4 regions of the Pedobacter sp. KBW01 genome follow, and region 3 is predicted to be linked to each of the others. Evidence: riboswitches for the same ligand, from Rfam matches in the RefSeq annotation. Region 3 holds a riboswitch; each other region holds the start of a gene.
The links. A riboswitch is a leader RNA that binds a small molecule or an ion and turns the genes downstream of it on or off. The one in region 3 is predicted to bind S-adenosylmethionine.

Region 1 (7,505 bases), on a different contig from region 3:
CAATCGAATCCTGAAAAGAAGTGCGGTCGCCGGTTAATTCTCCATCCATCATGCGCTCATCCAGTTCGTGTTTGTAAGCATCATAACCTTTTTTGTAAGATTTTTGGATGCTGCGACCTGATGGTGTGTAATAGCGGGCAATGGTAAGATTTAGCGCAGAACCATCACCAAAAGCAAACTGTTCCTGTACCAGGCCTTTACCAAAAGAGCGACGGCCTACAATTATGCCCCTACCTAAGTCCTGAATCGCACCAGCTACAATTTCACTTGCGGAGGCCGTATTTTCGTTAATCAGCACCGCCAGCTTACCATTTTGAAAGGCACCGGTTCCGGTCGAAAAATAATCGGTACGTGGCTCATGCTTGCCCTGGGTATAAACAATAAGCTTATTTTCGGGCAAAAACTGATCGGCCAGGCCAGTAGCTGCAGTAAAATAGCCACCGCCGTTATCACGCAGGTCGAGGATCAGCTTTTTCATGCCTTTCGCTTTCAGGCTGTTGGCCGCTGAAGCAAAATCGTTATCGGTATTGGCACCAAACTTACTGATGCGTACGTAGCCTGTTTCGCTGTTAATCATATACGCCGCATCAATACTGCTAATATTTACCTTGCCACGGGTAACCATAATGCGGTTGCTTTGTGTTAAGCCCGGATGTAATAAAACCACGCTTAACCCAGTTCCTGCACGCCCTTTAAAGCGGCCAGTTAGCTGGTCTTTGGGTAAATTTCTTCCGCTAACTACAGCAGTATCAATGCTCAGGATTTTATCGCCCAATTTTATGCCCGCCTGGGATGCTGGTCCGTCTTTAACAACGCCCGTAACCATCATAGTGTCGTTAAGCATGTAATACTCTATGCCAACCCCCTCAAAGTTTCCCTCCAGGTTATCGCTCATATCCTGTGCATCGGTTGGCGGCAGGTAAACACTATGCGGATCTAACTGATGTAAAACACTATCAATAGGTAAATTTTGAAGCGAATCGGTATTGATATCATCAACGTAGTTGCCGTTAATGATGTGAAGAATTTCGTTTAATTTCTCGTCGCTGTTGCTGGCCAGCTGTGGACTTTTTTTAACGCCAAAGCCTTGATCTTTGATAAATTTTATGCCCAAAAACATACCTGCTATTAAGATTACAGAATAGCTTATAGCGATCAGTATATTATTACGGGTATTTTTTTTCATCAGCGTTACTGCAAATTTATGAAAATTAGCGGGTTGATATATTTTTTAACTGCATTTTCTTGTCTTTTGTTTATAATTTTTAACATAAATTAACCATAACAAAGGCTGAATTGAATTTTATGAGATATATTTTTGAATTTTTAAAGGTGTATTTAGAAAGAATTTACCGAATTTTATCAAAATTAAATTTATGAATAGAGTTACCGAGCAAGAATCTAACTACAGCCACATCGATAAGATGTCGGTGTTGGAAGTCTTGCAGGGCATTAATAACGAAGATAAGACTGTAGCTTTTGCTGTAGAAAAATCTTTGCCTCAGATCGAAAAATTAACTTCGGCAGTTGCCGAAAGAATGAAAAAAGGTGGTCGTCTTTTTTATATCGGAGCGGGTACCAGTGGGCGTTTAGGTGTGGTAGATGCATCAGAATGTCCGCCTACCTATGGTGTACCTTTTGATTGGGTTGTAGGCATTATTGCCGGTGGAGATACCGCTATCAGAAGGGCTGTAGAATTTGCAGAGGATGATGCTGAACAAGCCTGGGAAGATTTGCAGGAGTTTAATATTAACGAAAAAGACTGTCTGGTTGGCCTGGCTGCATCAGGTACTACTCCTTATGTTATTGGGGGCTTAAATACGGCACGTAAACATGGCGTTTTAACGGGTTGCATTGTTTGCAATACCGGCGGACCAATTGCTGCAGAATCTGACTTCCCTGTTGAAGTGGTGGTTGGCCCTGAGTTTATTACCGGTTCTACAAGGATGAAATCGGGAACGGCACAAAAACTGGTTTTAAATATGCTTAGTACTACGGTTATGGTACAGTTAGGGCGTGTGGTTGGTAATAAGATGGTTGATATGCAATTAACCAATCATAAGCTGGTAGATCGTGGGACACAAATGGTTGCTGATGAGCTGCACATTGGCTACGAAGAAGCTGCTGAGTTGCTGAACCGCTACGGAAGTGTACGTAAAGCTGTAGAAGCCGGACAACATTAACAAATGATTGAAGGATGGAATGACAGAATTGGAGATGGGCTTAAACATTCACTCATTCAAAATTCGTTCATTCAAAATTAAATTAATGACTGAAGGGTAGAATGATTGAATTGGAGATGGGCTAAGAACATTTACTTATTCAAAATTCGCGCATTCAATAATTAAAAACTATGCACGAGATTGAGCCTTATTACCAGTGGCGAGATGATTATATTTCGGCTGAAGATGAACGTTCACCGTTTTATAATACCGAATATTCTGAGCTTTACTTCGATAAGCAGATTTATAACTTTTTACTTCACCCACAATGGGATGAATTTGGATCGAGCACACTGTACATGAAGGTGCTGTATGCCGATTACGATCGCGGTTATGCCATAATAGAGTTTATCGGTGAATGGAACGATGCCATCAACAACGATATTATGTTGCTCAAACGGGATGTGGTAGAGTTGATGATGGATGAAGGCATTAATAAATTTATCCTCATCGGAGAAAATGTGCTCAATTTCCATGCTTCTGATGATAGCTATTACGAAGAGTGGTTTCAGGAGGTGGAAGATGGCTGGATTGTTGGTGTGAATTTTCAGGAACATGTAATTGCCGAGTTTCGCGATAACAACATCGATTATTACATTAACTTTGGCGGCGATTTCGATAATCTGCCTTGGCGTACATTAAAGCCACTGCAGTTCTTTAAAAAAGTTGAAGAATTGCTGACAAAAAGATTGAACTAAATGTTTATTTTTATATAATTTAACACGCAAAAAATTAAAATGGAACAACAAAATTATCAATATCAGGACAACAGTGTTTTTGTACAGGAAAAATCTGTGTCTAAAAAATTCTTCGCTAACGTTTTCTTATGGATGTTCGTTGCATTGAGTTTATCTACAGTAGCTGCTTATCTTTTCGGTACCAACGAGCAGTTAATGCAGTATCTTTTAAATATTAACCCTGCAACAGGCAAAGTTAGTATGTCTATATTTGGTTATATAGCCATGTTCGCTCCGCTAGGCCTGGTTTTATTAATGGGCTTTGGTTTAAGCCGGTTATCATTACCTGCTTTAATAGGCGTATTTATGCTTTACTCTGTATTAACCGGAATTAGCTTAAGCTTTATCTTGTTAACATATACTTCAGGTTCGGTAGTAAGCTGTTTTGCAGGTGCAGCCGGAATATTTGGAATTATGGCATTTATGGGGTATACAACCAATATCGATCTAAGCAAATTTGGTCCGATTCTGATGGTTGGGGTAATTGGTTTAGTAATTGCCAGTGTAATTAATATGTTTATTCAGAGCGAACAGTTCAGCTTGTTTATGGCTTTTATTGGCATTGCAATATTTACTGCATTAACAGCTTATGATGTGCAAAAGATTAAAAGAATTGGCGAAGGTATTGAGGCCAGCGGAGAACAGGTTCTCCAGATTGAATCTAAGAAAATGGCGATTGTAGCTGCGTTATCTTTATACCTGGATTTCTTAAACATCTTCCTGTTCTTACTACGCATTTTCGGAAGCAGAAAATAAACGGTTTAAACAGAACAATATTCTTAAGGCTGTGCAGTTTTGCATGGCCTTTGTAATTTTATTTGGCCACAAGGCGATAATTTTTGGAAATGATGCCGCTTTGTTGCATTTTTGTATGCTTATTAAGAAAGACGGAGGGATTAGACCCAACGAAGTCTTAGCAACCTGTGCCACACAAGGTGCTAAATTCTATTCTGCAAATAGCGGAAACAGATAAGTTTAGGATTACGATTCACGTACCAACTTTTTAGATAAGCCATTAATTTAGGAAACAAGTATGAAGTATTAAGACAATTTTGCCTTTACTTTTTGCTGCCACCTAATAAAAAGTGAGTTATCAATATTTCAACGCTTGATACTTGCTACTTGCTACAACAACAACAATGAGCATTAGAGAAGAATTAGAAAAACGTATTTTGGTGATTGATGGTGCAATGGGTACCATGATTCAGCGATATACCCTAACCGAAGAGGATTTTAGAGGGGAACGCTTTAAAGATCATCCCTGTGATGTAAAAGGCAATAACGATTTGCTTAACATTACACGCCCCGATATTATCAAAACCATACACCTCGAGTACATGGCTGCTGGTGCCGATATTATCGAAACCAATACCTTTAGTACACAGCGAATTTCGATGGCCGATTACCAAATGGAAGACCTTTCTTACGAAATGAGTTTTGAAGGAGCAAGGGTAGCCAAAGAAGCGGCCGACGAGTTTATGGCGGCTAATCCCGATCGCAAGTGTTTTGTTGCAGGTGCCATTGGCCCAACCAACCGTACCCTTTCTATGTCGCCGAATGTTAACGATCCTGGTTTTAGGGCGGTTTATTTTGATGAATTAGAAGCAGCTTATTACGAGCAGGTTCGTGGGTTGGTAGATGGTGGCTCGGATGTGTTGTTGATCGAAACCATTTTTGATACCCTAAATGCAAAAGTGGCTATTGTGGCCATTAAAAAATACGAAGAAGTAATTGGTCGTAAGCTCGAGATTATGATCTCGGGGACCATTACTGATGCTTCAGGAAGAACATTGTCGGGCCAAACGGCGGAGGCTTTCTTAAACTCGGTAATGCATGCCAAACCATTAAGTATCGGTTTTAACTGTGCATTGGGAGCTAAAGAAATGCGTCCGCATATCGAAGAGCTTGCCGCAAAAGCAGGTTGTTATGTTTCGGCTTATCCAAATGCAGGTTTACCCAACGAGTTTGGAGCTTATGATGAACAACCACACGAAACCGCTCACCTGGTTGATGATTTTATTGCATCAGGCTTTGTGAATATTGTTGGTGGTTGTTGCGGTACCACACCTGATCACATTGGTTGCATTGCTAAAAATGCCCGGAAAGCTGAGCCTAGAAAATTACCTGTGCTCGAACCTCATATGCGTTTAAGCGGACTTGAGCCTGTAACCATTACCCCAGAAAGTATTTTTGTAAATATAGGCGAAAGAACTAATATTACCGGATCGCCAAAATTCTCGAAACTGATTTTAGGTGGCGATTATGAAGCTGCTTTAGCAGTTGCATTACAGCAGGTAGAAGGTGGCGCGCAGGTTATTGACGTGAATATGGATGAGGGGATGCTTGATTCGGAAGCAGCCATGACCAAATTCCTGAACCTGATTGCTTCTGAACCTGATATTGCCAAACTACCCATTATGGTCGATTCATCAAAATGGTCCGTGATTGAGAATGGCTTAAAATGCCTGCAAGGCAAGGGGATTGTGAACTCTATTTCCTTGAAAGAAGGCGAAGATAAATTCCGCGAAAGTGCCCGTAAAATTATGCAGTATGGTGCTGCGGTTGTGGTAATGGCTTTTGATGAGCAAGGACAGGCCGATAATTACGAACGCAGAAAAGAAATTTGTAAAAGAAGTTACGATATTCTTGTAAACGAAATCGGTTTCCCGGCAGAAGATATTATTTTCGACCCGAATATTTTAACCGTGGCCACCGGCCTGGAGGAACACAACAATTACGCAGTCGATTTTATTAACGCCACCCGCTGGATCAAAGAAAATCTGCCTCATGCCAAGGTAAGCGGTGGGGTTTCGAATATTTCGTTCTCTTTCAGGGGTAACAATGTGGTTCGCGAAGCCATGCACTCTGCATTTCTTTATCACGCCATTCAGGCAGGTTTAGATATGGGGATCGTAAACGCCGGTATGTTGGAGGTTTATCAGGAAATTCCACCCGAATTATTGGAAAGGGTAGAAGATGTATTGTTAAACCGTAGGGAAGATGCCACTGAGCGTCTGGTAGAATATGCCGATACCGTAAAATCGAAAGGGAAAGAGATTGTTAAAGATGAGGAGTGGAGAAAAGGATCGGTTGAAGAAAGGTTATCACATTCATTGGTAAAAGGTATTGTAGAATATCTGGATGACGATGTAGAGGAGGCCCGCCAGAAATATGCCCGCCCGATTCAGGTAATTGAGGGGCCATTGATGGATGGGATGAATATTGTGGGAGATTTATTTGGTGCAGGTAAAATGTTCCTGCCTCAGGTAGTAAAATCGGCTAGGGTAATGAAAAAAGCCGTTGCATACCTCTTGCCTTTTATTGAGCAGGAAAAACTCGATAATCCCGATCAGGATCAGAATTCATCGGCAGGTAAGGTTTTAATGGCCACGGTAAAAGGCGATGTGCACGATATCGGAAAAAACATTGTGGGTGTGGTGCTGGCTTGTAACAACTTCGAAATTATAGATATGGGTGTGATGGTTCCTGCACAGGATATCATCAAAAAAGCCAAAGAAATAAATGCCGATATTATTGGTTTAAGTGGCTTAATCACCCCTTCCTTGGATGAAATGGTTCACTTTGCCAAAGAAATGGAGCGCGAAGGTTTTACTATACCTTTAATTATTGGTGGTGCAACTACCTCACGTATTCATGCTGCTGTAAAGGTGGCACCAAATTATTCGGGTCCGGCTATTCACGTATTGGATGCATCCAGAAGTGTTACGGTTTGCAGCACTTTGATGAATCCCGATACCAAGGATGAATATGTAGCCGGTATTAAAGCCGAATACGATAAAGCGCGTGAAGCACATTTAAACAAACGTTCGGATAAGCGCTTTAAAACACTGGAAGAAGCCCGAGAAAATAAATTTAAGATAGATTTCCAATCCAACCTACCTGTTCCTGAATTTATTGGAACGAAGGTTTTTGATAATTACCCATTAGAAGAACTGGTGCCTTATATCGACTGGACCCCGTTTTTCCATACCTGGGAACTTCGTGGCAGTTATCCCAAAATTTTTGACGATAAAAACGTTGGCGACGAAGCCAAAAAGCTTTTTGATGATGCACAAACTTTGTTAAAAAGAATCCTTGACGAGAAATTGCTAACGGCAAGAGGCGTAATCGGTTTCTGGCCAGCAAATGCAGATGGAGACGATATTCAGTTAACAGTTGGCAGTAATCAGCTGGTAAATAACTCCGAACTGAAAACTGAAAACTCCCAACTGGTAACCATACATACCCTCCGTCAGCAGGCCGAGAAAGTAGACGGACAACCTTATTATGCCTTGTCTGATTTTATTGCACCGAAAGAAAGCGGTATTCAGGATTATTTTGGTGGCTTCGCCGTAACAACGGGTATTGGTATTGATGAATTAGTAAACGAATTTGAAGCTAACCACGACGATTACAATAGCATTATGGCTAAAGCACTGGCCGATCGTTTAGCTGAAGCTTTTGCTGAGCGCATGCACGAGCGTGTACGTAAAGAGTACTGGGGTTATGCCAAAGATGAAAATCTAAGCAATCAGGAACTGATTAA
Region 2 (7,505 bases), on a different contig from region 3:
TTAAATTAGCTGCAAAATATTAAATTGCAATCTGATATTATTTCGATCAACCCCTATTATCATGAAACCCGAAACCCTTGCTATTCACGCATCTAATCTCGTTAACAGTGCTACAGGCGATGTTACTCCTCCCATTAATCTGTCTACAACTTTTTTTCGCGATGAGCATGGCGGGTACCCTGGAGGCCATATGTATAGCCGGGTAAGCAATCCAAACCGGTCTGCTTTAGAAAACACTTTAGCCAAATTAGAATACGGTGAAGATGCAGCTGCTTTCTCATCGGGCAATACTTCGGGTATGGCCTTGTTTCAGGCGTTAAAAGCAGGGAGCCATATTATTGCACCCGATGATATGTATTGGGGCTTTAAAAAACAATTACTTACCATTTTCGCCGATATACTTGAATTTGATTTCGTCGACCAAACAGACCTGGATCTGGTTAAAGCCTCTGTTAAGCCTAACACCAAACTCATTTGGTCTGAAACACCTTCCAATCCCTTGTTAAAAGTTACGGATATAAGTGCAATAACTAAAATTGCAAAGGCAGCCAATATAACTTTTGCCTGCGACAGTACTTTCGCCTCTCCTATTTTACAAAACCCGATTTTGCTCGGGGCTGATATTGTAATGCACAGCAGTACCAAATACCTGGGTGGCCACAGCGATGTATTAGGTGGCGTTTTGATTACAGCGAAAAAGGATGGACTGTGGGATAAAATTAAGAATGTGCAGCAAACCGGTGGTGCCGTTCCATCGCCTTTTGATTGCTATCTGTTAACGCGCAGTATTAAAACCCTGGCATACCGCATGAAAGGTCACTGCGAGAATGGTAAAAAAGTAGCTAAATATTTAAATCAGCACCCGAAGGTAGAAGCTGTTTTTTATCCGGGATTGGAAACGCATCCCCAACATGAAATTGCTAAAAGCCAAATGAAAGATTTTGGTGGTATGATGTCGTTCCTGGTAAAAGGTGGTGTAGAGGCAGCAAGTAAAGCGGTTAATAAAGTGCAGTTGTTTGCGCAGGCTACCAGCTTAGGCGGCGTTGAAAGTTTGATTGAACACCGCTACTCGATTGAAGGACCGGATAGTAAAACACCTAAAAACCTGTTGCGCATTTCGGTTGGGTTGGAACATGCAGATGATATTATTGCTGATTTGGAGCAGGCTTTAAACTAGCATTTAACCCTATAAGGTTTCTAAAACCTTATAGGGTTATCTATAGGACTTAAAAACTATTTCGGGTTACAAACCGTAGTTAATTTAAGCGAATAATTGGCTTCTAAAGGCTCATTGGTTTGCGCTAAACGTTGTGAACCCGTATTGGCCGGACAAGCAATATCGCCTGCGGCATCGTAAACCAATTTGTTGCCGTTGGCCAATAACTCTTTAGGTACATAAATCTGCACTTTAGTAATTGAATAGCCCGAAGGAAAATAGCGAACATAATAACCATCAGGATGTTTGGTCCAGATGCCGCTGGGCACATCGCTTCTTGGAGGTGCCATACCTGCTACAATTGCATATTTCTCCATATCAGCATAGGTGTAATTGCCTGATGCCACCAACTGCCTGATATTGTTTTCGGCTTCAAACACAGCTTTTAAGCCTGATGGCAACTGATCTTTAGCTTTCTCCATTACATCAAAAGGTAAAATGCCCAAAGCACCACCTTCTAACTGGGTAAGTTGCTTAGGTGTAAGTAACTTAATGGCAGTAAGTTTAACCTGGCCGCTGTAATCGGCAAATTTTGTGCGGGCAATAATGGTCCACAATAAAACCTGAATATCGTGCTGTTCTACTTCGGGGTGCTTTTCGGCACTCTTTAATATCGATACTACAATTTCTTCTTTGGGTCCTAAAACCGGAGCAAACATGTAGCCATCGCCTTTTGAAGGGGCAAAGGTTCCGGCTTTAAGGCAATAGCTTTTATTGGTCATTTCGTAAAAACCTTCGCAAAGCACATAACCGCCCTCCGGATTTTTAGGTAATAAATATAAAGGCTGAAATTTCTCCTTCGATTTAAAATCGGGCATCATCTCGCCTTCGCGATTCACATCTTCAAAACTGGTGGTAATGGCAGCAGGCTGTTTCAGGAATTTATCAACCCCTAAGGCTTTAGCACCCTGTGCTGTACCCACTTTTAGTAGTTTATCTTTTAAGCCACCAAACTGGGCATTAACGTTATTTAAGCAGGCAACAGTAAATAGTATTGCCAAACCATAGAATTTTACATTTTTCATGATGATTAGATTTAGATAGGTAACACAAACTTAAAGTTTTAACCATTAACTTTATATTAAAATATTTAAGGAGCCTTAATTATTTAAAATTAGCACCCTCATTCACAGTAGCTTGCTTTAAATTCAAAATTTTATTTTGTGGATTAAAATTAAATTCAGACATTTGGAATATTATTTGGCAATAAGCTAAGTAAAAGTCAATCTTCAGAGGTTGATTTATAAAGAAGTGGCGAGAGACTGGCTCCATGACCCACTGGCAACCCTCAGAAAGAGAAGGTGCCAATTCCTGACTGGCTAACACGGTGTTATCTGGTGATATAAATTTTAACTGATGAAAACATTAAATCTTCAATCGCTAAGCGAACCTGGTTCAAACCTTAAAAAAGTAGAAGATCTTTCTATGTCTTTTATGTGTTGCAATATGCAGGCGATTACTTGTATGTGCTGTTGCATACAGTAATTTAAAAATCTTCCCTTTTTGTGTTTTTCAAACTGGAAGGTCCCGCTAAAACGGGATACGCCCACACAGCTTTAACCTTTAGGTTAATCTGATCCCTACAGATTATTCAACATTTAAAAATTTAAGCATTAAAGATTATGTCAACTTCATATAAATTCGAAACTTTACAAATACACGCAGGTCAGGAAATCGATCCAACTACAGGCTCAAGGGCTGTTCCTATTTATCAAACCACTTCATACGGTTTTAAAAATGCTGAGCATGGAGCCAATTTATTTGCTTTAAAAGAGTTCGGTAATATCTATACCAGGATCATGAACCCAACCAGCGATGTTTTCGAAAAACGCATTGCAGCTTTAGAAGGTGGCGTAGCAGCATTAGCAGTAGCATCTGGTCAGGCAGCACAATTTATTGCCTTAAATAATATCCTGGAGGCTGGCGACAGCATTGTTTCTTCATCTCATGTTTACGGCGGTACTTATAATCAGTTTAAAGTAGCGTTTAAGCGTTTGGGTATTCATGTTGATTTTGCTAACCCGGATGTGCCAGAAGAATTTGAAGCTAAAATTACCGATAAAACAAAAGCTATTTATTTAGAGACTATCGGTAACCCGGCATTTAGTGTGCCCGATTTTGAAAAAATTGCGGCTATTGCCAAAAAATATGATCTTCCTTTAGTTGTTGATAATACTTTCGGTGCTGCAGGTTACCTGTTTAAACCATTAGAACATGGCGCTAACGTAGTGGTACAATCGGCTACCAAATGGATTGGCGGACATGGAACCAGCATTGGTGGTGTAATTGTTGATGGCGGAAATTATAACTGGGGAAATGGTAAGTTTCCACAATTTAGTCAACCATCAGAAGGCTACCATGGTTTGGTTTTTAGCGATGTTTTCGGTGTCGACGGTCCTTTTGGCAATATTCAGTTTATTATTCGTGCCCGTGTAGAAGGTTTAAGGGATTTAGGTCCGGCTATTGCGCCGTTCAACTCTTTCCTGTTATTGCAAGGTCTCGAAACTTTATCGCTTCGTGTACAACGCCATGTAGATAATGCTTTAGAATTGGCTACCTGGTTAGAAAATCACCCGGCAGTTAAAGAAGTGGCTTATCCTGGTTTGGCCAGCAGTAAATACAATAATTTGGCAAAGAAATATTTAAGCAATGGCTTTGGAGCAGTTTTATCTTTCGAGTTAAACGGCAGCAAAGAAAGAGCAACCCAATTAATCGATAATTTAAAACTGATTTCGCACCTCGCAAACGTGGGCGATGCCAAAACGCTGATTATCCAGCCATCGGCTACCACACACCAGCAATTAAGCGATAGCGAACAACTGGCTGCAGGTGTTAAACCGAACTCGCTTCGCGTATCAGTTGGTATCGAGCATATCGACGACATTAAGGCCGATTTTGAGCAGGCTTTTGCAGCAATTGGCTTATCAGTAAGTGCAGCCAGTTTACAAGCCTAATCCTTTTTTTATTACCATCAGCATTATTTTAGCATGAGCACAGCATCAACATATCAATATAACAAACAATTTAAGCTCGAAAGCGGAAAAAAAATCCGTAACCTGCAAATCGCTTATCAAACATATGGCAAATTAAACGCAAAGAAAGATAACGTAATATGGGTTTGCCATGCGCTTACTGCCAATGCCGATGTTTTTGAATGGTGGGAAGGTTTGTTTGGGCAAAACGCTTTATTCAATCCAAACGATCATTATATTATTTGTGCTAATGTTTTAGGCTCTAATTATGGTACAACCAATCCTTTAAGTACCAATCCGGTTAACAGCCTGCCTTATTACTTGTCGTTTCCGCAGTTTACCATCCGCGATTTTGTATCAGCACACCAGCTTTTAGCGGCGCATTTACAAATCGATACCATTAAACTATTAATTGGTGGCTCGTTAGGTGGACAACAAGCTGTTGAATGGAGCATTATTGAGCCGAATAAAATTGAGAACCTGATTTTAGTGGCTACTAATGCCGTGCATTCGCCCTGGGGAATTGCCTTTAACGAAAGTCAGCGACTAGCCATTACTACCGACCGTACTTTTTATGCCAATAAGCCTGATGGAGGCATTAAAGGTTTGAAAGCAGCCAGAAGCATTGCACTTTTAAGCTATCGTACTTACAATGCCTATGGCAGCACACAGGTAGAAAGTGTAAACGATAAAACTGATAATTTCAGGGCTTCGTCTTATCAGAATTATCAGGGAGAGAAATTAACCAATCGCTTTAACGCATACAGTTATTATTATTTAACCAAAGCAATGGATAGCCACAATGTTGGCCGCAACCGCAAAAGCATAGCTGATGCCTTAAAGCTGGTTAAAGCAAACACACTGGTAATTGGAATCGAAAACGACTTTTTATTCCCGATTTCAGAACAGAGATACCTGGCCGATCACATTACAGGTGCTGAATTTGCCACCATCCATTCTGAATATGGTCATGACGGGTTCTTAATCGAAACCAATACTTTAACCAATATTATCGGAACTTTTATTAAAGAGAGCCGCGATAAGAAAATAATCAAATTACAGCATACTGCATAGAAAGAGTAAAAGCAGAAAGACTTAAGCGTAAAGCTAAATAATAAAGACAAAAACAAATATAAGAACAATAGGATCGGTTAAAATCCGGTTATCTGTATAATCACAAAATAAAAATGAGTAAGAATTTAAAAATCGGTTTATTTGGTTTCGGAGTTGTAGGACAAGGTTTGCTGGACATTATCCAGAGCCAGAACCTGAATCTGGAAATCATTAAAATCGCGATAAAAGATCCAAAGAAGAAACGTACGCTCAATAAAGATTTGTTTACTACCGATCGTAACGAAATACTGAATAATACCGAAATCAATACAATTGTAGAATTGATTAACGATGCAGATGCTGCATACGAAATTGTAACTACCGCCTTAAAAAATGGCAAAAATGTAGTTTCGGCCAATAAAAAAATGATTGCTACCCACTTAAAAGAGCTGGTAGATTTACAGGCAGAACACGGTACTTCCCTATTGTATGAAGGTGCAGTGTGTGGTAGTATTCCAATTATCCGTAACTTGGAAGAATATTACGATAACGAATTGTTCCATGCATTAAGTGGCATTTTTAACGGATCGTCCAATTACATTCTGTCGAAAATATTTAACGAAAACCAGAGCTACGATTCGGCATTGAAAGAAGCTCAGGACTTAGGTTTTGCCGAAACCGATCCTATTTTGGATGTGGGAGGTTACGATCCGAAATATAAACTGGCTATTGCTACGGCCCATGCTTATGGTTTATTTGTAAACCCCGATATCATCCTGAACATTGGTATCCAAAACCTTTCGCAGTACGATATTAAATATGCACGCGAGAAAAATTTTAAAATCAAACTGGTACCAACAGCCCGTAAGGTAAATACCAAAGATGTGGTAACTTATGTTTTGCCTAAACTAGTAGCTAAGGATGATTTCTTGTATAATGTAGAAAACGAGTATAATGCTGTAGCAGTACAGGCTGCTTTTGCCGATAAACAGTTTTTCTATGGTAAAGGTGCAGGTGGCCATCCAACCGGTGCAGCTGTATTGTCGGATATTGCCGCATTACGCTACGATTACCGTTATGAGTATAAAAAGTACCACTCAGAAAACGGTGTAAAACATACTGAAGAAATTTTACTGGAAGTGTATTTACGCTACGCAGATGAAGATCTGATTACCTTACTGGAATTTGATAACATTAGCGAACGTTATGCTGCCGATAGTTATAAATATGTGGTTGGAACAGTTAAGCTGGAAAGCCTGATCAAGAACCGCGAATTGCTTTTAGATCAATCTGTTTTTGTGGCCTATACCGGCCGGCAGATTTACAAGCAGGAGCTGCTGAGTGAAAATGTTTTTGCCGAAGAACTGGCAGCCCTTTAAACTTAGAAACTGTTTAAATTTCTGTGAAATATCTAATGGGCGTTGTCTCCACCGCCCATTAGGATTCGCTAGAGGTGGGTGTCCTCACCCACCTGATAGACCTGTGAATTATTTATTCATTTTTAAACAGCTTCTTAATTTTTAAGGTTAATTTTTTTATTTGTTTTGTTGTTAAGCATAAAGGCCGGAGCGAGTCCGGCCTTTTGTGTTTTATTTTACTTTAACATACTTTTCAATAATCACCCGGTCCACCCCTTCTCCTTCTACCTTTTCTACGCCTTGTTGGGTTAAAGTATCTTTATTGATGCTGAGTTTGAAATTAAAAGTCTTTCCTTCCCAGTTTTTGTTTTTATAATATTCGAGGTGTTCGGTATAATTATCTTTATCCAGTACAAAAGTTCCGCCTCCGGCATCAAAATCAGCAGTATCTTTAGGGTTAACACTGTGTTTTAAAAATGCAAAATGGGTATTGTTAAACATTTTGATCATTTTCAGTTTACCGGTATAATCCGTTACCTCACTTTTGCCATGCTGCGAGGTAGTAGCCGAAACCAACTGCCAGGTGCCTTCAATATTCAGCGACTGATCTTTTTGTTTTTCTGCCGAACTATTGCAAGCCGCAAGTGAGAGCACAGCAAGGCCCATTAAATAATTTAATTTCATAAGTATTTATATTTGGTTAGTTTTTATTGTTATCCTCTGCCTGCCATCTTCATTAACTTATGCGCCAAATCTTTGCCTAAATAGCCGTCAATAATCCGGTGTACCAGATACAGAATCGGGGTCATTAAAATGGCTACAATAAATTTGTAGGTATAGCCCACTAAGCCTATGGCAAAAACCATTTTCCAGGTGTAGTGGTATTGTGGATTAAGGTAAAATGCA
Region 3 (7,505 bases):
CTATCGTCAATAAACATTCTTGATTTAGCATACTGCTGGCAAAAGGTAACATCCTCTTCGAGCAGCGTTAAAACATCTGTTCTAGTCGTTTTAAGCTTCTTTTCATTCAATGATAGCCCCAATTCCCTGCCAATGGCCAACCACTGCGTATCACGAATTAAATTAGCAGTTTCGCCATTTTTGAGGCGGCTAAATACTGCGCTGTTAAGCCCCCATTGTTTAGCGAAAGCTGCATCGGAGCCGGTAAAATTTTGGCGTTGTTCTAAAAGCTGTTTTAAAGCTTCTGTTTTAAATTCTTGTGTAATGTTCAACATAACTGTATGGTTTAAAATCTGTCTTTTAATGATTTGAGGCCGAATGACTGAAGTACGGGGGTTTCATCATCTTCAGGTTCATCAAAAACCTCAGGCATTTCGTAGTTTACTACTTCAACCTGCTTTTTGAGTCCGGGCATGATAAACGACTTCTTAGGCTTAGGTGTGTTGTCAATAATTGTGAGGGTGTCAATAGATTTTTTCTGTCTTCTGCCGTATGCTTCGATAGTGGCCACATAGGCGCTCATGATTTCGCGGTTCGCTAAATCTTCTGGGGTCTGTTCGATTCTAGCCCTTTGGTAACGTGGTTTTTCTATCGCTTCGCAAATAAGCTGGTTACCGATATACACATGTGCCTTAAGCACTTTACCTTCGTTATCATCCAGCCAATACACATCTACATCTTTGCCTTCAACATGTGTCATCAAACTGATAAGCTTATTACCTGTAGCAATACGGCCTTCATCTCCCAAAAGAAATAATGAGTTATTAAGCTGTATCATTCCAACGTTGCAGCTCGTAGGGGTTTTGTAACCGATGTGCGGAAGTATTGCGGCGTAATTTGTTGGCTGTAAATCTGGATTTTGTTTTTGGCAAAACACTTCCCAACGGCTCATGTGCGTGTGTACGCTGTGAGGCATGTTGTTCCATGTTTCTATATCTTCCAGACAGCCCTGTACAATGTCATTAAAAGAGAGTGTGGGTGCTGGTTGCGAACCAGGTTGATTACTTTCTGATAATGCATGAGGTCTTGCAAGCCATCCAATACGCTTTTTTTCGAGATTATAACGCAATGGCCTATAATAAGCTTCAATCCTTTTGGCACGTGCTTTATTGGCTTCAATACGCACATACTGGAACATCGCGCCTTCTTTAAGGAAGGTATTAACAAATGAGCTGTTCAAACTCATTTCCCCTTCAAGTTCAGCAGGAAGGTTGAAACCCCAATCAGCATAGTTTCTTACCATCTGGCGGTAAAACTCCATGATAATGCCCTCTTTGCTCTTCCCATAAACCCAGCAGGTGAAAGCTTCAGAACCTAAATCGATGCCGTTATAGAACCAGACACGGTTACCATCTGCCATTTTGAAAGGCGGTTGCCTATCATCTATTGAAATTATGCTACCTGCAAATTTCGCCTTCAATAAAGAGTGGTAAGGGCTAAACTGCTGCATGAATTTTTGACGGTCACCACTACGTTTGCCGTGCGTACCAATTTTATTGCTCCATTGTGCTATGTAATTGGTTACTGTTGTAGCACCAAGCTTTTTGAAGTCTGAAGGGTTGTATATTTCAGATGTTTCATTATTGATCACCTCCAAATAACCCATCAAAAAAGCCTCATACTGACGATGAACTTCTGTAGCAGTCGGTTTGGTTGGCTGTCCGGCAAAAAGATTGTTTAGTAGCTCAATGGTAATATCATCAACTTTACGACGGTTGGCATTTTTATGCCTTCCTGAAATAATGCCAGCATAACCAATGGTTTCAAAGTCCTTTAAAGTCTTTTTAAATTGCTTTTCACCTGGTGGCAAAGTGTGCCTAACTTTGTACTTTTTTTCTAGTATATCATTGAAGCTTTGTGCATCAGATAATAGGGTTTGAGCAATTCCCGCACCACTAAAATTACCTTTTGTCCTACGTTCGTTTTCCCTGGCACTTCTAAGCGAAATTATGGCCTTTAAAACGCTTGCATTGATGATATACCGCTCCTGAAATTCGGTATCAAGGTAAGTTCCGTCTTCAAATTTGAAATTTGTAAAGAATTTTACGGCTTCGCCATCAACTTTATAAAACTGGTCAAGTACATGGTTTAATTTCCGGGGATCACCGATGCCATCCTGAACAACTGGGGGCAAACTATCGAAAGAAATAAACATCTGACGGCCGTTACCGCCCAGCTGAACACGTTTAATACCGTACGCTTTGTTAGCATATCGGGTAATTTCGCTATAAAGGGTATTTTCCTTTTTGTACCAATTTGGCACAAGTTCATCTTTGGTTACTACCAAAATGTTATTCCATAATTGAGGCATTGTTATTCTCCTTTGAGGTTTAGAAGTTCTTTTAAAGAAGGGATGATGTTTGAGCCTTTGTATTTTCCGTTAACGGTGTCGCTCACCACCTTCCTGCTGAAGCCCAGCTTTTTTGCTAAGTGTGTAATTGAAATACCTGATTGTTTTACGGCTTCCCGTAAATAAAGATTTTCAGGATAATCTACTTTTGGTTTTGTTTGTTCCATGCTTGTTCACATATTTGTAAATACTTACACGAAGGTATAAGACTATTTTCTTATAACCAAATTTATTGTAAGATTTTTTTCATATGGTAGCACAAAGACTTAGTCAGTATATTGAAGATAAAGGCATTAGCCTTTATGCGTTTGAGAATAAATTAGCCGTTTCACGCGGCTCAATCTCAAAAGCTATTAAAGAAAATAAGAGTATCGGCTCTAATGTATTAGAAAATATTCTTAGCAAATTCATTGATATTAATCCTATTTGGCTTATGACAGGTAGGGGAAAAATGATTGCATCCGATATAAATGAATCTGTTGTAGAGCCTGAGCAGACTTTTTTATTAAAGACGGATAAAAAGAGAGAATTGCAACGAATACCGCTTTATGATACCAACGCTGCTGCGAGTGTGCTTCCTACATTTAATGGAAAGCACAATATTATAGACTACATAACTATCCCAAATATGCCTTCATGTGACGGGGCGTTACCAATTATTGGAGACAGTATGTACCCATTGCTTAAAAGTGGTGATATTGTGATGTATAAACTTATAAACGACCTTCAAGACGGTATTTATTGGGGCGAAATGTACTTAGTCTATATAAACGAGCATGGCGATGATATGACCCTAGTAAAGTACGTGCAGAAATCAGACAAAGGGGATGATTATATCAAATTGGTTTCTCAAAACCAACACCATGCACCTAAAGATATTAAGCTAAAGAAGGTTAAAGCAATGGCATTGATCAAAGCTAGTATAAGAATCAATAGCATGAGCTAACCGGCGCGCACACATATCTTTTTATAAATAACCAATTTTATTCAACCTTAATTAGCTAGTATTCAAGTATTTAAATACTTGACCATAAATATGCTGATTGCATTATAGGGGGGTGTTTGTTCGATTTATAAGCTTTTTTAGCCTATTTTTATACTTTTTACGGGTATTTACAATGCATTAAACTACATCGATTTGCACAACCAACTGCACAACCAACTGCATTACCAACCCAAAAAAGAGTAAAATTTTCTTATATTTCTAACTTTTTTTACAGTAAAATAGTCTTACCTATGGCCGCCATATTAAGAAATTTAAATTCTGGATAAACAGCTTTTAAATACCTTTTAAGCTATTTTTTCGTGATAAATGGTAGCAACTCCCTTTAAAATATCATCTTGCCTTTCCAAAATGGTAGTATTCTGGTAGTAAATGGTAGATTGGAAATTTGGAAATAAAATAATTACCAACCTATAAACCATAAAAAAAGCCTTTAGCGATATGCTAAAGGCCGTTTTTTCCTTTTTTTCCTTTTTGCCTTTTATAGAAGTCTGGTATTATGCCCTATACTAGTAGATGATTTATACAGAAGAAGGGAGAGGGAGCCTCGTCGATCTTCTAGCAACTTTTCAGCAATGAAATAAGTGCTTTACTCATTCGTCCGAAATTTTTCGGGGGAAAAATAAATTAACTAAGATATGAAAACACTTAAACTACAAAACTCCTGCTGTTGTAAATAGCATTTACAGCTTCAAACATGCTTTTCTTTTTTGATTAAGCGGCTGGTAATTTACCAGTCATGGAAATGGTATGTCTGCTCCACAGGGTTTTAAAACAGAATTACTAAACTAAAACCATAAACATGAACTTTAAAAACTATCTACCCACACTAAAAGGCCTCTCTTTGGGGCTATTGATCAGTAGTTCGGCCTTTTCGGCAACAGTTAAACCACCCGCAGCCTTTATTAAAGAAGGAATATGGCGCGGTGTATTTACGGTGAGCGAATCGGCTGTTCCATTTAATTTCGAATTTAAGGGCAAAGATCCTGAACACGCTGTTTTTACTTTGATAAATGGTACCCGTCGCGATGATTTCCATGTGCAGCGTCTTGGAAAGGATTCGATTTTCGTTAAAATGAATACTTACGATGCAGCCCTGGTGGCCAAAATAGAACCCAATGGTACATTAAGTGGTGAGTATCGGAGTTTGGTACCAGGTTTCAGGGGGAACTCTCTGCCATTTACGGCCGAGCCTGGTAAAACCTACCGCTTTGTAGAGCCCGGTAAAGATGTAAAACCTACTGCCGACCTATCGGGCAAATGGGAACTTAAATTATACAGTAAAGAAGCTGTTCCTGCATCAATTGCGGTGCTGAAACAAAACGGGAATAAGCTTACGGGCGTAATTATGACGGTTGTAGGCGATAGCCGTGAAATTGAAGGCACCATACAAGGAAATGAGTTCGCTTTATCGGGCTTTACCGGTCCAAGTCCTTTTATTATTAAAGGAAAAGTAAATGAAGATGGCACGCTATCAGGAGATCAGGGTTTTGGTATCTATAAAAACATCAAGTTCGATGCCACTAAAAACAACGATGCCAACCTGCCTGATCCCTATAAATTAACCTTTTTAAAAGAAGGCTATAAAAAACTCGATTTCACTTTTCCTGATCTTAAGGGTAAAGCCGTTTCGCTGAGCGACGATAAATACAAAGGCAAAGTGGTAATTGTAGAAATTGTGGGTACCTGGTGTCCGAACTGTACCGACCAGACTGTTTTTCTTTCGCCCTGGTTTAACAAAAACCAAAAACGCGGAGTAGAAGCCATTGCCATTGGTTTTGAACAAAAAGACAGTCTGGCCTATGCCCAGTACACGCTCGGAAAGCTGAGAGATAAATACAATATCAAATACGATATCCTATTCGGTGGGCTGGCCGATAAGAAACTGGTAGCACAGAAACTGCCCGCACTCAACAAATTTATTGCTTTCCCAACTACCATTATCATCGATAGAAAAGGAGAGGTACGCGAAATTTACACCGGCTACACCGGCACGGTAACAGGTAAATATTACGACGATTACGAGAAGAAATTTAATCGCGTACTAGACGAACTGATTGCTGAACCAGCACCAGAAACTGCTGCAGTAAACAAGAATGAATCGATAAAAGGAAAATAATCATTAAAAAACCAAAATAAAATGAGCGTACATAAAATTTTTAAAGGAGCAGTTTTGCTCAGTTCACTGTTTATTGGTGGACAGGTTTTGGCCGATGGTGTAAAACCGGTAGCTGTAGAAAAAACAATAAAAGAAGGGGTTTGGCGCGGTGTATTTAATGTAAGCGAAACCCAGGTGCCTTTTAACTTCGAATTTAAAGGCAAGGATTTCGAACATGCTACTTTTACCCTGTTAAATGGCACCCGTCGCGATGATTTCCACGTAAAACGCATTGCACCCGATTCGGTATTTATTAAAATGAATACTTACGATGCAGCCCTGGTAGCCAAAATAAATGATGATGGTACATTATCAGGCGAGTATCGCAGTTTGGTGCCGGGTTTCAGGGGCAATTCGCTTCCTTTTACTGCCGAGCATGGCAAAAAGTACCGCTTTGTTGAGCCGGGTAAAGATGTGGCACCGGCGGCCAATATATCGGGCAAATGGGAGCTTAAGTTCTATTCAAAAGAACAGGTGCCTGACAAGGTGGCGATACTAAAACAAAACGGAAACAAGCTAACCGGGGTAATTATGCAGGTAACCGGCGATAGCCGCGAACTGGAAGGTACTGTACAAGGTGATGAGTTTGTGCTTTCGGGCTTTACGGGCCCAAGTCCTAAAATTTACAAAGGTAAAATCAATCCTGATGGTACCATCAGCGGCGTAATTTCGGCCGGAATTTACGATAATACCAAATTTGATGGTGCAAAAGACGATAAAGCCGAATTGCCCGATCCCTACAAAATTACATTCTTAAAAGAAGGTTATAAAAAGCTCGATTTTACCTTCCCTGATCTTGCCGGGAAATCGGTTTCGCTAAGCGACGATAAGTACAAAGGTAAAGTGGTAATTGTAGAAATTGTGGGTACCTGGTGCCCGAACTGTACCGATCAAACGGTATTTCTTTCGCCATGGTTTAACAAAAACCAGAAAAGAGGAGTAGAGGCCATTGCCATTGGCTTTGAACAAAAAGACGACCTGGAGTACGCCAAATACACACTGGGCAAACTGCGCGATAAATACGATGTAAAATACGATATCCTTTTTGGTGGCCTGGCCGATAAAAAACTGGTATCGCAGAAATTGCCGGCACTCAATAAATTTATTGCTTTTCCAACTACCATTATCATCGACAGAAAAGGCGAAGTACGAGAAATTTATACGGGTTATACCGGCACCGTTACCGGAAAATACTATAAAGAATACGAGAAAAAATTTAACGCTTTGTTAGATGAACTGATTGCAGAAGATGCTACGGCTACTGCCTCGGCAACAGGCGATAAAAACACGCAAAAAAGCAAATAATCATATCCTTACGCCGGTTAAGCTGATGGTTTAACCGGTATTATCTAAAAAATATAAATCCAAAATGAAACTAACATTAACCATTTCGCTATTAACCCTGGCCTCTTTAGGCGCTTTATCACAGTCGAACCGCTTTGCTGCGGCAAACCACAACGGATCTGCATCAAAGAAAATAATTGTTACACCTAATCATGCTTCAAAGGCGCAATCGTTCAAAGTAGATAATGCCAGCAGCAAACTAACCTGGTTGGCCAAAAAAGCTACTGGCGAACACAGTGGCAACGTAAAAGTGAGCGAAGGAACATTTGTAATTGATGGTACAACACTTAAATCAGGCAGTTTTACCATCGATACCAAATCGATTACCGTAACCGATGTTACCGACGCCACCACAAACGGAAAGTTGCTTGGGCACTTAAAAAGCGAAGATTTTTTCAGTACTGAGAAATTCCCGACTTCAACTTTTGTAATTACATCTGCCAAAAAAGGAAGTGGCAACCAGTATAGCTTAACCGGTAAACTCACAATTAAAGGCATTACCAACGAGGTAAGTTTTCCGGCGGCAATTGATGTTGCTGGTAAAAAGTTAACCGCCAAAGCTAAAATTACCATCGATCGTACGAAATATGATATCAAGTTCAGATCAAAAA
Region 4 (7,505 bases), on a different contig from region 3:
TAATTTTTGCTCAGCAATGGGGTTTTTATCTGCTATACAAACAATTGCACCTGCATTACTGTAGGCTTTGGCACATTCCCAGCCAATACCATCGGAGCCGCCTGTTAACAGGATCACTTTTTGGTGTAAATTTTGGTTCATTTTATATCCTTAATTTTTAACCTTGTCGGGTTACGGATTCATTTTATTGATTTGGTTAGTATGGGTAATTACTCAAAGTTAGGCCGAAGAAAGACTAAATTCTAAAGCTCTGTTTGCTATTTTTGATGTTATTTTAGCAAGTATTATACTTTGTTTGCTTTATTTTGATAATGTAGCGTATATTTGACTCAAGGTTGTTATCTCCAAATAGGATCTGCTCACTTAAGCAGTGTTTGGCGTGGTATTGACCTAACCAAATATAAACTATATAAAAATGCCCTTATGAAACCGGTTTTTGCTAAAATACTGGAAGGTTTGGATAATGAGATCTTTAAAACGAAGGTAATAGATCAGCCTTACTTTTCTACAGCTTTTCATTTTCATGTCGAATGTCAGATTACCTACATGGTTGAAAGTGAAGGCAAACGCATTATTGGCGATAGTATAGAAAATTTTGAAAAAGGTGAGCTGATTTTTCTTGGCTCCAATATTCCGCATGTTTGGTACAACCGCGAAGCCTATTTTGACGATAAGGTAAACCAGAAACACGCGCGTTCTATTTCGGTATTTTTTAATCCGGATAAGCTGATCGAATTGCTGGTACAGCTGGGTAATATGCAGAAAATGAAAGCGGTATTGCAGATAGCCGGTCGGGGAATGAAGTTTTATGGGGAAACCAAATCGCAGTTAAAAAAACTCCTGGTACAGCTGGTAAAAGAGGAAGAAGATTTTCCGAAAATGATTTCGCTGTTTAAAATACTCGAGGTATTGAGCCATACCAAAGAGTACGATTTACTGGCCAGTCAGGGTTATACCAATACCTACCAGCTAAAAGATAACGACAGGATGGATAAGGTATTTAAGTATGTGTTCGAAAACTTTGCTACCGATATGCAACTGGACGATGTTGCCGCGTTGATTAACATGAATAAACAGGCTTTTTGCCGTTATTTTAAAAGCCGCACCCAAAAAACTTTTGTTGAGTTTGTAAATGAAGTACGTATTGGCCATGCCTGCAAGCTGATTACTGATGGCGAAAGGCAAATCGGTAACCTGGCTTACGAATGTGGTTTTAATAGTCTGTCTAATTTTAACCGGTTTTTTAAAGAAGCCAAAGGTGTAACCCCACGCGATTACAAAAAGATGGTGGCTACGGCTTAGTACTTTTAATTAACCAGGGAACAAAGCTTTAGATTGCATTTACTTTTTCAATAAAGCATCAATCTCGGTATTAAACTCTTTTTTAAATTCGTCGTAAAATTTGCCTGTAGCCGGACCATTAAAGCCGGTGTGTATTTGGGCAACATTTCCCTGTTTATCGATAATAATGGTAGTAGGGAAAGATACAAACGAATCTAATGCAGGTAAGGATTCGGCTACCACTTGTTTATCGGCTGTACCGGCAATAACCTGATCGTATTCGATACCAAAGCGCTCTCGGAAACGGCTCATTACTTTTTTAGCATATTCTGGTTCAGTAGAGCGTTCGTAATGTAAGGCAATAACCTCTACACCACGTTTCTTGTTTTCTTTATACCAAGGGGCAATAAAGGTAGCTTCATCTACACAATTGGGGCACCAGCTGCCAGTGATGGTTAAAACAACTACCTTGTTTTTGTATTTTTCATCTTTTAACGAAATCTTTTTTCCATTAACATCTGCGAAACTAAAATCGAGGGTTTTATAACCCGGTTTCAGGTAGGTGAGTTTGTAGGCATCGGGCAGGGCAGCGTTGTCATTCTTAACACCTGTAAAAGGCTGACTTCCTCTTGCACCTAAAATTTCACCGCTTAAAGTGCCATCGGACTGGAAAGTGCCTTTGTAGTAAGCAGGAGAGGAGCCAATAAAGCTTGATAACTGAAATTCGTTACCTTCTACCACGCCTTCCAGGTAGCGCGAATCGCCGGTTACACGTAAAAAAGTACCGGTAAGTTTGTTGCCTGTTTGCTTAAATAAACCTACTGTTTTTTCGTCCTTGCCATTTGGCGATTTGAAAACCACATCGTAGCTTCCGGAGTAATTGGCTGTTACAGGTTTACCGTCTGTTTCGAAACGGTAGTTTTTACGCTCGGCTACAATGGCCAAAGGTTTACCGGTCTGGCCTTGTTTTCTTAATGTGCCGGTAAGCTGATCGCCAGTTATGGCAAATGCCAGTTCGTTATCAAACTGATCGAGTTTGACAAAAAGCGAATCGGCAGTTTGTTTAACTAAACCGCCTTCAAAACTTTCTTCGGCATTGCGGAAATATAATTTCTGCTGACCATTTTTTTCGTTGATATCAAAGTTGAAAGGGATTTCCAATCCTTCTTTTACTTTGGCAACTCCGCGCCAGCTGCCGAGTGCTACAAAGGCATTAGACTTTTCTTTATGGGCTTTTACCCCTGTATGATTGGCCAATACGGTTTGATCTTGTGCAAAGGATATGGTAGTTGATATGGCCAAAACGGCTGTGAAAATTGATTTCAGATTCATTGGGATGTGTTTTAATCGACTAAATTGGTCGACAAATATACGGCTCGTATTTGGCAAGAAAAAATTTTCAGATAAAAATATATAAAAACTATAGAATTACTGGATTTAATTATACCTTTGCCCCAGTTATTTAAAAATGCTTATCAAGAAAGGCGGAGGGAATGGCCCTGTGAAACCTTAGCAACCATCTAAGTTTTAGAAATGGTGCTAATTCCATCCCGGATGAATCTGGGGTAGTTAAGTCAGCAGTTTGCGTTATCCTTATTAATATGGAGCACTTCTGACTTTTGGTTGAGGTGCTTTTTTTGTACCCGGGCTTTTTTGAAAGTAACTTATTTACTAATGATCATTTCCAGATGAAAAAAACAGACGTACTAAAATCTATTTATTTAAACCAAACGAGGTATTTCCGAATGCGTATGCCCTGTTAAGATGCATTCATTTTAACGGGCTTTTAAGCTAACCAATCCTTTCATTTTTTAAACAAAAAATACGGTTTATAGCCGTGGTGGAAAGGTATTGCCCAAATTATTGTCTCCATTAACTAATTATTACAACACAAGATGTTCAAAAAAATTAAATCAATAGCGTTTATTTTGCTGCTCTTTACGGCGCAGCAGTTACTTGCGCAAAATGTACCTGTTGCAGGTACGGTAAAATCGGCCGAGGGCGAAACCCTGCCGGGTGTTTCTGTTTTGATCAAAGAAACCAAACAAGCTACCACTACCGATGGTAAAGGGGTTTTTAGCATTAACGCACCCGAAAAAGCTACCCTTATATTCTCATACATTGGCTTTAAAACCCAGGAAATACCTGTTGTTAAAGGTAGTCCTATCGCTGTGGTATTGCAATCGAGCGATCAGTCGCTTGATGAGGTTGTAGTTACTGCTTTAGGTATATCGCGCCAAAAGAAATCGCTGGGTTATGCCGTTCAGGAATTAAAGGGGCAGGATTTGGCCGAAGCTAAAGAATCGAACCTGGTTAATGCCATGGCTGGTAAAATTGCCGGTGTAAGGGTAACCAATAGCCAGGGAAGTATGGGGTCGTCGCGCGTGGTAATCAGGGGTGAAACTTCCATTGCCGGTAACAACCAGCCACTGTTTGTGGTAGATGGAATTCCGGTTAATAACTCGCAGTTAAACTCGGCCGGTGCCCGGGATTATGCCAATACCATTTCGGATATCAATCCTGAAGATATTGAATCAATGAGTGTGCTTAAAGGCCCAAATGCAGCCGCATTGTACGGATCGCGGGCTGCAGCAGGCGTAATCCTCATCAAAACCAAAACCGGTAAATCGAAAAAAGGATTGGGAATTGCCGTTAACTCGAACGCGGTTTTAGAAAGCCTGCTTACCCTTCCGGTATATCAAAATGCTTTTGGACAAGGCTCTGAAGGTAAATTTAGCTATGTGGATGGTGCTGGTAAAGGTTTAAATGACGGGGTTGATGAGAGCTGGGGACCGAAACTGGATGGCAGACTAATTCCGCAGTTTTTCTCTAAAGGTGTAGCTGTTCCTTTTGAAGCGCATCCGGATAATGTTCGCGATTTTTTCCAAACCGGTTATTCCTTAAATAACGGTGTATCGATTGCAGATGCCGGAGAAAAATACGATTACAGGATCTCTTACAACAATTTAAAGCAGGTAGGTATTGTGCCTAATTCGGGACAGGGGAAAAATTCGTTTGTGCTGAATACCAGCCTTAAAATAACCCCGAAATTAACTTTAACGGCTAATGCCAATTACAGTAAACTTAATTCGGATAACTTACCGGGTACAGGTGGTTCGCGCTCTACGAGTACCATGTTGCAGTTTACCTGGTTTGGTCGTCAGGTTGATATTAACCAGTTGAAAAATTATTTGGATGAGAATGGAAAAACGTTTAACTGGAATAACAGCTATTACAGCAATCCATATTGGGTAGCTTACGAGAATACGGTATCGCAAAACAGGAACCGCATAATCGGGAGTTTAGCGTTGAATTATAAAATCATAGACGGGCTTGATTTAAATTTCAGATCAGGAACGGATTATTATAACGACAGGCGTAAAGTACGGATTGCTTATGGTACCAACGGAACACCATTTGGATCGTACACCGAAAGTGCTTTTACGGTAAACGAAAACAATACCGATGCAACCTTAAACTTTAACAAACAGCTAAACGATGATTTTAGCCTCGAATTGCTGGGTGGGGGGAATATCCGCAGGCAGTATATCGAACAAAACGACCAAAGTGCACCTAAACTGGCCATTGCTGGACTTTATACGCTTAAAAACTCACGCGATCCATTGGTATCATCAAATAACCTGTCACGTTTAAAATCGTATAGTGTGTATGCTTCAGGGCAACTTGGTTTCAGAAATTACCTTTTTGCCAACATTACTGCCCGTAACGATTGGTCGTCTACCTTGCCTGCTCAAAACAGGTCGTATTTTTACCCCTCGTTTAATGGAAGTTTTGTAGCTACCGAAGCTTTGGATATTAAAAGCGATGCCCTTAACTATTTAAAAATACGTGGTGGCTGGTCTAAAGTAGGTAAAGATGCAGATCCTTACCGTTTGATTAATACCTATGTTTTTAGCGCTCCGTTTTATGGAAATCCACAGCTGAATACAGGATCTATTGATCTTAATCCTAACCTGAAACCTGAAACCACCACATCAACCGAATTGGGTGTTGAGGCGGTATTCTTTAACAAAAGATTGCGTTTCGATTTAAGTGCTTACAATACCAATAGTTATAACCAGATTTTAGCGGCAGATGTGAGCCAGAGTACCGGTTTTAGTTCAAAATTGTTGAACGCCGGAAAAATCAACAATAAAGGTATAGAGGCGCAGTTGGGCATTACGCCAATTAAAAAGGCTTTTACCTGGGATATCGATCTAAACTTTGCCGCAAACAGGAGCAGGGTAATTGAGCTGGATGCCGAAAAATTATTAACCAATTATGTTGTAGCTTCTAACTCAGCACAGGTAATTGCTACTGTGGGTCAACCTTATGGATCGTTATTTGGTACCGCGTTTTTAAGAGATGGCAACGGCAATATTATTGTAAATGCAACCGGCGCTCCGGCTACCAACCCAACCAAGCAGGTATTGGGTAAATATACTCCGGATTGGATTGGTGGTGTGTACAACACCTTTAGCTATAAGGGCATTAGTTTAGGCGTGTTGGTTGATGCCAGCATTGGCGGCTCTATTTACAACGGTACATATGCTACAGGTACTTATACAGGCGTGTTAGCCTCAACTTTACCAGGCAGGGCTGCAGAGTATGGCGGTATTGCTTACTATTATCCGGGTAACGATAAAACCAAAGGAACTGTATGGTTAAACGGAGCAGCTCCGGCTGGTGAAACTGTTTACGATGACGGGGTTATTTTTGACGGGGTAACTGCTGATGGCAAACGCAACGAAAAAATATTACCTGCCCAGCAGTATTACAAATCGTTCAGGAATATCGATGAAGCCAATATTTTCAGTGCTTCTTATGTTAAACTCCGCGAAGTGAAACTAAGTTATAACCTGCCAACGAAATGGTTGCGCTCGCTAAGTTTACAGGGTGTTTCGGTATCGCTTGTTGGCCGTAACCTGTGGATTATTCACCGCAATACGGTTGATATTGATCCTGAAGTAGCTTTTAATACCGGCAATGGTCAGGGCTTAGAAAGTCTTTCTAACCCAAGTACCCGCAGTTATGGTATTAACCTGAATGTTAAATTTTAAATATTCCCATCATGAAAAATAAGAAACTCTATATATTCGCCATTTTGGCCCTTGCCTTTTCATCTTGCAAAAAAGAGCTCGATGAGGTGAACATTAACCCCAATGCTCCTGAAGTTGCGCAACCCGATTATTTACTTACGGGAACGACCAAAACCACTGTAGATACCTATTGGGGCGTAACCAATAACATGAATTCGAGCCTGCTTTTTGCGCAGCACTGGGCTAAAGTGCAATACACAGAAGAAGATCGTTTTATCTTTTCGAACAGCAGTTTTACCTCGCTATGGTCTACCGGTTATGCGCAAAGTATTGCAGGCTTTAATAAAATTATCGAACTGGGCGATGCGCAAGGCAACACCAATTATAAAGGTGTAGCATTGGTATTGAGGTCGTGGGTATTTTTATTGCTTACCGATGCTTATGGCGATATTCCATATTCGCAGGCCGGAAAAATAAAACAATTTGTTACACCTGTTTACGATAAACAGAAGGATGTATATTACGGTATTTTAAACGATTTGAAATCTGCTCAAGCAGCACTCGATCCTGCTTCGGGAAAAACCATTGCCGGTGATGTAATTTACGGCAATAATATTGCTTCGTGGAAAAAGTTTGCCAATGCACTGCGCCTCCGTATCGCTTTGCGTATTGCGGATAAAGATGCAACTAAGGCCAAACAGGTAATAGACGAAATACAGGCCGAAGGTGGTGCTTACATCAGCAGTAATGCAGAAAATGCAATACTAAAATATGATGTTTCGCCACAACAGAATCCGGTTGCAGCATCATTCGAAACTCGTAACGATTACCGGATCAGTAAAACCATTGTAGATAAACTTTTTTCGCTTAGCGATCCAAGATTATCGGTATATGCGAGTAGAACCGAAAATACTACGCCCCAAACCTATGTAGGCATTCCAAATGGTTCTACCAACTCCGAAGCCAGTGCTATTGGTTTAGCTAATTCATCTAAACCAGGTACTTATTTTCTGGATGCCAAAGCGCCAGCTGTAATTTTTAGCTATGCCGAATTGCTTTTCGATCGCGCTGAGGCGGCTGCACGTGGTTTCACAACAGAAAATGCTGAGGATTTATATAAGCAGGCTATCCGGGCATCGTTTGCACAGTATAATATCAGCGGAACCGCAGTTGATAGTTACATCA

Region 1: linked by a shared signal. The riboswitch ahead of metH (methionine synthase) and the one ahead of DBR40_RS08835 (peroxiredoxin family protein) in region 3 are both predicted to bind S-adenosylmethionine.
Region 2: linked by a shared signal. The riboswitch ahead of DBR40_RS13285 (O-acetylhomoserine aminocarboxypropyltransferase/cysteine synthase family protein) and the one ahead of DBR40_RS08835 (peroxiredoxin family protein) in region 3 are both predicted to bind S-adenosylmethionine.
Region 4: linked by a shared signal. The riboswitch ahead of DBR40_RS11280 (SusC/RagA family TonB-linked outer membrane protein) and the one ahead of DBR40_RS08835 (peroxiredoxin family protein) in region 3 are both predicted to bind S-adenosylmethionine.

The regions. Positions count from the first base shown of each region.
Region 1 covers NZ_QAJQ01000002.1:93,509-101,013, reverse strand. Annotated here, with positions in the region: gene DBR40_RS01540 (S41 family peptidase) at 1-1,186, opposite strand, end outside; gene murQ (N-acetylmuramic acid 6-phosphate etherase) at 1,377-2,183, shown strand; gene DBR40_RS01530 (hypothetical protein) at 2,354-2,920, shown strand; gene DBR40_RS01525 (Bax inhibitor-1 family protein) at 2,960-3,715, shown strand; SAM riboswitch class I at 3,832-3,935, shown strand; gene metH (methionine synthase) at 4,099-7,505, shown strand, end outside.
Region 2 covers NZ_QAJQ01000012.1:625-8,129, forward strand. Annotated here, with positions in the region: gene DBR40_RS13275 (trans-sulfuration enzyme family protein) at 62-1,177, shown strand; gene DBR40_RS13280 (hypothetical protein) at 1,234-2,241, opposite strand; SAM riboswitch class I at 2,455-2,565, shown strand; gene DBR40_RS13285 (O-acetylhomoserine aminocarboxypropyltransferase/cysteine synthase family protein) at 2,839-4,170, shown strand; gene metX (homoserine O-acetyltransferase family protein) at 4,204-5,262, shown strand; gene DBR40_RS13295 (homoserine dehydrogenase) at 5,376-6,620, shown strand; gene DBR40_RS13300 (hypothetical protein) at 6,831-7,283, opposite strand; gene DBR40_RS13305 (queuosine precursor transporter) at 7,313-7,505, opposite strand, start outside.
Region 3 covers NZ_QAJQ01000007.1:554,094-561,598, reverse strand. Annotated here, with positions in the region: gene DBR40_RS08855 (ATP-binding protein) at 1-314, opposite strand, end outside; gene DBR40_RS08850 (hypothetical protein) at 326-2,350, opposite strand; gene DBR40_RS08845 (helix-turn-helix domain-containing protein) at 2,353-2,556, opposite strand; gene DBR40_RS08840 (S24 family peptidase) at 2,640-3,335, shown strand; SAM riboswitch class I at 3,911-4,021, shown strand; gene DBR40_RS08835 (peroxiredoxin family protein) at 4,195-5,511, shown strand; gene DBR40_RS08830 (peroxiredoxin family protein) at 5,533-6,855, shown strand; gene DBR40_RS08825 (YceI family protein) at 6,920-7,505, shown strand, end outside.
Region 4 covers NZ_QAJQ01000010.1:150,363-157,867, forward strand. Annotated here, with positions in the region: gene DBR40_RS11265 (SDR family NAD(P)-dependent oxidoreductase) at 1-141, opposite strand, end outside; gene DBR40_RS11270 (AraC family transcriptional regulator) at 424-1,302, shown strand; gene DBR40_RS11275 (peroxiredoxin family protein) at 1,342-2,613, opposite strand; SAM riboswitch class I at 2,751-2,857, shown strand; gene DBR40_RS11280 (SusC/RagA family TonB-linked outer membrane protein) at 3,177-6,341, shown strand; gene DBR40_RS11285 (SusD/RagB family nutrient-binding outer membrane lipoprotein) at 6,353-7,505, shown strand, end outside.